Regions from separate parts of the Gordonia sp. w5E2 genome, predicted to be linked through region 2. Evidence: riboswitches for the same ligand, from Rfam matches in the RefSeq annotation. Region 2 holds a riboswitch; the other holds the start of a gene.
The links. A riboswitch is a leader RNA that binds a small molecule or an ion and turns the genes downstream of it on or off. The one in region 2 is predicted to bind cyclic di-AMP.

Region 1 (4,620 bases), 1.9 Mb from region 2:
CACGGTCGCTGCAGCGGCGGCAGAGGTATCGGTCGCAGAACTGTGCGCTATCGCGGAAAACTCGTCCGGTGTCGCCGTTGCGACCACGACGGCGCGTCGCGGCCACTCCGAACCCCAGAAGGCGGTGACGGCCGATACCGCCTGACGCAGCGAGCTTCGCGTCCGATCCACGGTGACGTCGGTACCCGGATACGACACCACCGTCGACGGCCCTCCCCCGGTGAGTACGTCCGTGGCCTCGAGACCCGGCAGGTCCCAGAGCTGGGTTGCCGGGGCGTCGTCACCGAGAAGCGTTGCGTCGCCGACCAATTTCCACCCATCGCCGTATCGCGCCACCACAAGTTCGCGATCAAGCGCGACCGTCGGCTCGTCGACTCCCGGCGTATTGGCGCCGCCGAGCGCATACCGCAGCTGCACCGGCGCGACCCACGAGTCGGTGCTGCCCTGCGATTCGAGTCGAGCAGCAACCTCTTCGGGCACCTGGGTCTCGGCGCCCTGCGTCGACGCGAGTTGGTAGCCGAACTCCTTGAGCTTCAGTGTGGTTCCGCGCGCGGGCACAGTCGTGCTCGGTGAGGACGGCGACGGCGAGGATGGCGACTGCGAGTTCGCCGACGGCGAGTTCGCCGACGGCGGCGACCCTGCGGCCGAGGACGCGGTGGAGGTGCCCGTTCCGGAGAGATCCCGTCCGGACAGATTCTGGGCCGCGACGGTCAGGGAGTCGCGGAACGTCGGGGGCGTCGACGCGTCGAGGAGCGAGTCGAGGCGAGCGCGATCGCCATCCGTCACGGCGCGGGTGAGGTCGTCGAGGAGTTGCGCGACGCCCTCCGACCGCTCCTGCAGATAGACGTTGGGATTCGTGGTCGTCGTCGTGACAGACGACGAGGGTGCCTGCCGCGGTTGATTATCCGACGAGCAGGCCGACGCACCCACTGCGAGTGTCGCGGCAGCGAGAAGCACACATGCGACGCGCGCGGCCGAGGCCTCAGCGTGCACGCTGTCCGCGCATCAGGCGTATCGCCGCGCGGCCGCGAACGGCCCGGCCTGGTCGATCGGTACCACCTTGACGGGCACACCGAATGTCGACGCGTGGATCACGTAACCGTCGCCGACGTACATGCCGACGTGGTGGGCGTCCGGGTAGTAGATGATCAGGTCGCCGGGCTGCAGATTGCCGCGGTCGACAGCCGTTCCCGAACCCATCTGCGCCTCGCTCGAGCGCGGAAGCGTCTTGCCCGCCTGTTGGTAGGCCCACACCATCAGCCCGGAGCAGTCGAATGAGTCGGGTCCGGTGGCACCCCAGACGTAGGGATCTCCGATGCGGGTCAGCGCAGCCTGCACGGCCGCGAGAGCGGCGGACGTACCCTTCGGCACGGCTCGGGGGTCGAAATCGAATTTGGGGCCGCGAAGTGCGCCGAGTTGCTTGCCGGTCATCGACTCGTACACGGCACGCACCTGAACCGCCTGGAGCTGCAGGTTGGCCTGCTTGGCCTGGAGGTCGCCGCGTACGCGCTCGGCGGCCGACACGGCGGTCGTCGCCTCCGCGGCGGTGCGATCGGCCTTCGCCTTCGCTGCGGCCATCTGGGCACGAGCCTTCTTGAGACCCTTGAGATCTGCCGACGCCTGGCGCGAGATCACCTCGAGGCCCGACATCTGGTCGAGCAACGACTGCGGTGAGTCGCTGACGAGCACCGCGTAGAGACGGTTGACCCGGGCACCCTTGTAGCTGGCGCGGACAATCGTGTCGACGCGCTTCTGGTACGAGCCCAGCGTCTTCCGCGAGGTCTCGAGGCCCTTCTGGGCCTCGGTCGAGTCTTTACGGGCAGCGGTCACGATGCCGCGCTGCTTGTCGTACTCGATCTGGGCGTTGTGCATCGCTTCCGACGACTTCTCGGCGTCGGTGCTCAGCTTCTTGTACTGAGTGAGGAGTTGGTCGGGTGTGCGCGTCGGTTCGGCGCTCGACGGACCCGCTATCGCCATCGAGAAGACTTGTGCGACAGCGACGATCATCGCCGTCACGACAACGACGAATGCCGCTCGCGATCGATGCGCCATTGCCTGCGATCCCGCAACCACTTCTGTGTTCACTCCCCTCACCACATGCAGCGACCGGCCTCCACGTGGCAGACCGGTGCACCGCGCTCCACCCTAACGTGAGCGTTGCGGCGGCTACTGCCGGTCGGGCGGATCACGCGTCAACGCGTGATCCGCCCGCCGTCACGAACTCTGTCGATCTCGTCGCTCAGTAGCGACGGATACCGACCAAGCTCCAATTCTTCACGACGTCCTTCTTCACGGGGACGCCGTAGGTCGATGCGTGGATGAACTGTCCGTTGCCGATGTAGAGGCCAACGTGTCCGCCACCGTTGAACACCAGGATGTCGCCGGGCTTCGCGTTCGCCAGCGAGGCGACCGCGGTGCCACCGCCGAGCTGTCCGTAGCTGTCGCGCGGAATCGTCAGACCTGCCTGACGGAAGGCCCAACTGGTGAGGCCGGAGCAATCGAAGGCGTTGGGTCCGGAAGCACCGTACGAGTAGGGGGCGCCGATCTTGGTCTCAGCGGCGCGCACGGCCTTCTCGCCTGCGGTCTGCGTCGGGGCGAGCAGCGGAGCTCCGCCACGCGGCCGAAGTTGCTGTGGGATCTGGTTGTCGCTGATACCCGGAAGCGTGAACTTGCCGACGTTGGGGATCTCGACTGTGGCGTCGGGCGACTTCGCGACATCCTGCTTCTTGACGACCGGCGCCTTCTGCTGCTGGAACTGTGCCGGAATCTGCTTGGTGTCGACGCCGGGAAGTTCGAACGTGCCGACGTTGGGCACGGTGACCGGCGCGGCCAGAGCGGGACCAGCGACAGCGGCAAGCGAGCCGAACGTGATCGACCCGGCGATTACCGCCTTCTTTGCGACCTTGCCGCGGTCGGGCTGTTCCAAACGATGTTTGGCCACGAAGGGTGTTCTCCTTTGTTCTCCCTCTACCGCCGACCGGGTTAGCTGTCGGATTCGGGCCGGAAGAAATGGCCCTACGCGCATGCGATTCGAGTGCGAACACCCGGATCGAGAGCGCGATTCACCCCCATTCGGAAAGCTCCGAAAAAATGAGTGGTTCCCCGGTACGCCGAGACTCGTAGCCTCGGCGATTGAGCGGTGACCCCTGCGAACCTCTCCTGTTGGAGCGGGACGCTTCGCAAAGGTCTCGGAAAGGTTACGAAACCGGATGCGTGTCTGTCCACTAACCGACAAACAGCGTGTTCGACCTCCGCACCCTAACCAGCACGCAATGTCGGTGATTCGGACGACGAACCGGCCGCTTGAACTGCGCAGATGCTTGCTCTTGCAGATCGTGCATCGGCGTTGGAGGCCATTGCAGCACCCGTGAATGTATCTATGGCGGCGTGGATCTCGGCGTCGTTATCTCGGGTACCGGTGGGCCACCCTCGTCGCCACCCGGCGCTGGCATCCTGGCTGTTCAGCGGGCCGAAAAGCACTGTCATCACACAGCCGTCGCAGGCGTGTTCACGACCGGGGCAGGTGCTGCAATCGATGTCCATGATGTGATCTCCGTCTCAGTGGTGTGAAATCCTCGGGATGCGCATGTCGTCGGGAGGCTTCCCCTCCTCCCGGCGGCGACGCGCACCACTGCCTCCTTCTCACCGCGAGACTAGGCACCCCCACCGACAAGTCCGGCCGACCGAGTCCCGGAGGCCCGGCACCCGAAAGCAGCTGGCGGCGAATCGCCACATCCGGAACACGCGCCTCACCAGCAACGAATCAGCGGTGTCGGTGGTTCGAACTATTGTTCGCGACGTGACATCCAGTGGCGATCAGCTCTCGTTCTCAGACCTCGCGAGCGCCGACCTCGAGAGCACTCTCGACAACGAGTTCTCTGATCGGTCCCTGTTCGACACCACGCTCGTCGTCGTCGACCTCGAGACAACCGGCGGCAGTGCCACCAACGACCGCATCACCGAGATCGGCGCGGTGAAGATTCGTGGCGGCGAGGTACTCGGCGAGTTCGCGACACTCGTCGATCCGGGACTTCCGATTCCACCGCAGATCGTCGCGCTCACCGGGATCACCGAGGCGATGGTCTACGACGCGCCACGCATCGACGAGGTCTTGCCGTCGTTCATCGAGTTCGCGCGCGGATCGATTCTCGTCGCCCACAACGCCCGGTTCGACATGTCGTTCCTGCGGCAGAACGCGCTGCGCCTGCACCTGCAGTGGCCGTTCAGTGCAACGCTGTGCACGGTCACCATGGCAAGACGCATCCTCGGACGCGACGAGGCGCCGACGGTCCGCCTGTCGGCACTGGCCGATCTGTTCGACGTCACCGTCCGCCCGACGCACCGCGCTCTCGACGATGCCCGCGCGACCGTCGAGGTCTTTCACCACCTTCTCGAACGCGTCGGGAATCAGGGCGTACAGAGCTATCGCGAACTCACCCGCTACCTGCCACGCACCGATCCGCGGCTGCGCGCAAAGCGGCACCTGGCCGACCGCATCCCCGCGCGTCCCGGCGTCTACCTGTTCCGCGGCCCCAGCGACGAGGTCCTCTACGTCGGCACGGCATCGGATCTGCGTCGACGCGTGAGGTCCTATTTCTCCGGAGCCGATCCCCGACGCAG
Region 2 (4,620 bases):
ACGGATTTCGCGTCAAGCAGCCGTCGCAGCAGAACCCGAGCGCGCCAAGCGAGCGTGTCGAGGAACCGTCGGCAACCGGATAGCGGGTCGGGTCAGGCGTCGAGTTCGCGGGCGACGGCCCGCACGACCTCAGAAATGCGCTGCGCCGTCTTGCGATCGGGGTAGCGCCCCTTGCGCAGGTCGGGCTGCACCTTGCCCTCGAGCAGGGTGATGAGGTCGGCGACCATGCCGTGCAACTCGTCGGGGCTGTGCCGCTTGGCCTGCTGCTCCTTGCGCGCGGCCTCGCGGGTGTTCTTCGCGACGCTCGGGGCGGGTTCGAGCACGGTCACGGTCAGTGCCTGCGGCCCACGACGACCGGCAGCCATGCCGAATTCGACGCGCTGGCCGGGCTTGAGAGCCTCGACGCCTTCGGGCAGCGCGGACGAGCGGACATAGACGTCCTCCCCGCTCTCCTGAGCAAGAAAGCCGAAGCCCTTCTCCGCGTCGTACCACTTCACCTTGCCGGTCGGCACTGTGCTCACCCTCATCTTCGCTCGGTCTCACCACCGCGGTCATCTACCGCAGCGGGTCTTGCCGTAACACCTGGCTTCTCGTTCACAACAGTTGCCCTGTCACAGCAAAAGACGCCCAACCCACGACAATCAGATGAGCAGGGCGCCTGGTTACCTATCATTCTAGCCAATGGCCTGCTGCACAGTCACCTCACATTCGGTCCGGAGCAGCGACTCTCGAATGTGTTCTACCGTTGAGGTATGCAGAAGAAATCGTCCACGGCTCTTCTCGTCCTCGCGGGGATCGTGTTCGGCGTCGGAATTGTCGCGCTGATCGCGCTGTTCGTGATGCCTGCCGTCGATGATGGCGGTACCGCTCCCACGTGGGTCTACCTGCTGGCGATGTGCACCCCGATCGGTTTCCTCCTCGGCATCGTCTACGCGCTCCGCTCCGGGCGGCGCGTGAAATGACGAGTCAGGGCGACGCGAGCCGCAGTGCGTTCGGTGCTCTGTCGCCGGTGTCCGAGCCCGGCGCACTCAAGCGCGCATACAGTTGCTTTCCCACCGGAGTTGTCGCGGTATGTTGCCTCGGCACCGCCGACGCCCCGCTCGGCATGGCGGCGTCGGCGTTCACGACAGTCTCACTCGACCCACCACTGGTCTCGGTCTGCGTACAGAACACCTCGACGACGTGGCCGCGGCTGCGCGAGGCGCCCGCGCTCGGCGTGAGCGTCTTCTCGCACACGCAGTCGGCGCTGTGTCGACAACTCGCGGGCCCAGCTGAACATCGATTCGACGGCACCACCCCGCAGGCCACAGACGACGGCGCGCTGTTTTTGCCCGACTCCGCGGCGCAACTGTCCTGCCACATTCACAGCGAAGTACCCGCGGGCGATCACACCGTCGTGTTGCTGCAGATAGACGCGCTCGACTGCGATCCGGACGTCGAACCGCTCGTCTTTCACGCCAGCACGTTCCGTGCGCTCGAAGCACGCCCGCGACTGCAACCGACGACGACCGGGCCGACATGAGCATCATCGACCTCGGACTTCCGATCACCCCGCGCTCCGTACGCGACGACGACGCGCCGTCGTCGGGGCCATTGATCGACACGTTCGGTCGCGTTGCCTCTGATCTGCGGGTATCGGTGACCGACCGCTGCAATCTGCGCTGTACCTACTGCATGCCTGCCGAAGGTCTGGACTGGCTGCCGTCCGAGGATCTGTTGACCACCGACGAGTTCGTGCGGGTGCTCACCGTCGCCGTGCGCGACCTCGGTATCCGACGCATCCGCTTCACCGGCGGCGAACCGCTGCTGCGCCGCGACCTCGAGGAATTGATCGCCGCGGCGTCGAACATGCCCGCAGCGCCTGAACTCGCTCTGACCACCAACGGTCTGGGGCTGCGACACCGCGCACAGGCACTCGCCGACGCCGGCCTGCACCGCATCAACGTCTCGCTCGACACGATCGACCCCGCCCGCTTCGCGCAGATCACTCGCCGTGACCGGCTCTCGGACGTACTCGACGGGCTCGCCGCAGCCCGCGACGCGGGACTCCAGCCGGTCAAGGTCAACGCGGTCGTGCCGAACCGTGACGACCTCGCGGGTCTACCGGCACTGCTGCGGTTCTGCCTCGACGAGGGCTACCAGCTGCGCATCATCGAACAGATGCCGCTCGACGCCGATCACCGGTGGGACCGCGGCGCGATGGTCACGGCGGACGAGATCCTCACGACGCTGCGTCGGACCTTCGATCTCGACCCCGATCCCCGCCCGCGCGGCGGGGCACCGGCGGCCACGTGGCTCGTGCGGGGTCACACCGATACGACGGGACAGACTGCCCGCGTCGGGGTGATCGCGTCGGTGACGCGGCCATTCTGCGGCGACTGCGACCGCACCCGACTGACCGCCGACGGCGCCCTGCGCAACTGCTTGTTCGCCGACGCCGAGACGTCGTTGATGCCCGCGCTGCGCGGTGGGCTCAGCTCAACCGCCCTCGACGCCGAGATCGCGCGACGCTGGCGGGGTGACATGTGGCACAAGGCTGCGGGACATGCGGTGAACACCACGGACTTTCGTCAACCCGACCGCCCGATGTCGGCCATCGGAGGGTGAGCGACTCGATGACGCTGACCGTTCGGTTCTTCGCGGCCGCACGTGCCGCCGCGGGCACCGATCTGACCGAGATCGACGTGCCGGCCGACGCTACGCTCGGCGACCTCGAACGCGCCCTGGTTGTCGACCACCCCGACCTCACGCGCGTGCTCGCCCGGTGCTCATATCTGCGGGACGCGATCGCCGTCTGCGACCGCACGACACCTCTCGGCGACTGCGAGACGATCGACGTTCTACCGCCATTTGCCGGCGGCTGAGGAGTTCGACGCCTTGTGACCTTAGTCACATAACGAGCCGATAACGGGATGGACACGAACCGACCATCGTCGGGTTGAGCAGCGATGACGACGAAATTGGGTCCAAAGTCCCACGCGCAGCCCAAAAAACAACTTGCGGACGAGGGTGATTCAGCGGCGCATCCGTCGTACTGTACGAACAGTCTCCTCCAGGGAGATCACAGGACAGCCAAAAGAACACAACATTCGACCGGGCGCGCCAAGCCTCGTTCCCCCGATCGAATGACGAACAACAAACTCAGGAACGAGGACGGGGGACCCAACATCTCCGACGGAGATACGGACATCCAGACCCGGATGCCCTTGGGGTTAAGTCCACCGGCCGCCACGGCGACCACGGACCGAGCAACCTCTCGTTCGAACCCGACAGCTGACTTCGTAGGCGCGTGGAGAGAGGAAAGAAAACTCATGGCCGGACGTCATCGCAAGTCGACGACCAACACGACCACCAAGACCTTCGCGAAGGTCGCCCTCACCGGCGCAGTGCTCGGCGGCGGAGCCGCTCTGCTCGGCACCGGTTCAGCGCACGCAGCCTCCGACTCCGAGTGGGACCAGGTCGCACAGTGCGAGTCCGGCGGCAACTGGGCCATCAACACCGGAAACGGCTACCAGGGCGGACTGCAGTTCAGCCCGAGCACCTGGGCGGGCCACGGTGGCACCGCATACGCGCCGAGCGCCGATCAGGCCTCCAAGGAGCAGCAGATCGCCGTTGCAGAGCGCGTGCTGGCATCGCAGGGCAAGGGCGCATGGCCGGTGTGTGGCACCGGACTGTCGGGCTCGACCCCGCGCACCGCTCCCACCGACTCGCCCAAGCCGCTGCAGGCCCCCAAGCCTGAGGTGAAGCCCGAGGCGCAGCCGCAGACCCCGCTGGAGAAGACTCCCGAGGCCAAGAGCACCGATGACGTGAAGGGCCAGGTCGACGGCGCGCTCGACGCCGCCAACGTCAGCCCCGAGGTCAAGAACCTCTGGAAGGCAGCCAAGGACAGCGGCTACCAGCTCACCCCGGACCAGCTGAAGATCTACAACCAGAACAAGGGCCTGATCCCGCTCCCCTGAGCGATCTCGCCCGAGTCCCGGCGGCACTGACCGCCGGACCCCGAGACGAAGGGCCCCGCACGACGCCATAACGGCCGTGCGGGGTCCTTTTCCAATCTCTAGGCGGAGCCGACTTCCAATCTCTAGGCCGAGCCGACCCATTCGTCGGAGCCGTCGGCGAACACCTGGTGCTTCCACACGGGCAGGCGGGCCTTGACCTCGTCGACGAGGCGCGCGCACAGCTCGAATGCGGGTGCCCGATGGTCGGCCGCCACGGCGACGACGAAAGCCACGTCGCCGACGTCGAGGTCACCCACGCGATGCGACACGGCCACCGCGCGAACTCCCGTGACCGACGCCGACACCTCGGCGACCACATCGGCGAGCACCTCGGGTGCGCTCGGATGCGACGAGTACGACAGCTTCGTCACCGCCGACGCGTGATCTCCGTCGTGATTGCGCACCGCGCCCGCGAACCCGACGACCGCGCCGGCCGAGCCTGCAGCGGCGTCGGTGACGAGTTGTTCGTGAGATGGAAGGTCGATGGGGTCGGCGGCGAGAGCGGCCTTAACGACTCGCACGGTCATCCGTCGCTCCGCGGGTGATCGCCACCGCGCAGCTGGTCGAGCGCGTGGTCGAGGACGCCGTCGAGTACCTCGAGACCGTCGCGGACTCCGCCGGT

Region 1: another riboswitch for cyclic di-AMP. It lies ahead of RND64_RS13400 (C40 family peptidase); the one in region 2 lies ahead of RND64_RS04800 (transglycosylase family protein).

What each region holds. Positions count from the first base shown of each region.
Region 1 is NZ_CP144213.1:2,983,644-2,988,263, forward strand. It holds gene RND64_RS13390 (peptidase MA family metallohydrolase) at 1-993, opposite strand, end outside; gene RND64_RS13395 (C40 family peptidase) at 1,006-2,085, opposite strand; gene RND64_RS13400 (C40 family peptidase) at 2,240-2,941, opposite strand; cyclic di-AMP (ydaO/yuaA leader) riboswitch at 2,957-3,141, opposite strand; gene RND64_RS13405 (DEDD exonuclease domain-containing protein) at 3,800-4,620, shown strand, end outside.
Region 2 is NZ_CP144213.1:1,045,051-1,049,670, reverse strand. It holds gene RND64_RS04830 (DUF2771 family protein) at 1-83, shown strand, start outside; gene RND64_RS04825 (cold-shock protein) at 93-512, opposite strand; gene RND64_RS04820 (hypothetical protein) at 753-962, shown strand; gene RND64_RS04815 (flavin reductase family protein) at 959-1,522, shown strand; gene moaA (GTP 3',8-cyclase MoaA) at 1,519-2,607, shown strand; gene RND64_RS04805 (MoaD/ThiS family protein) at 2,616-2,864, shown strand; cyclic di-AMP (ydaO/yuaA leader) riboswitch at 3,124-3,304, shown strand; gene RND64_RS04800 (transglycosylase family protein) at 3,312-3,959, shown strand; gene RND64_RS04795 (molybdenum cofactor biosynthesis protein MoaE) at 4,082-4,525, opposite strand; gene RND64_RS04790 (MogA/MoaB family molybdenum cofactor biosynthesis protein) at 4,522-4,620, opposite strand, start outside.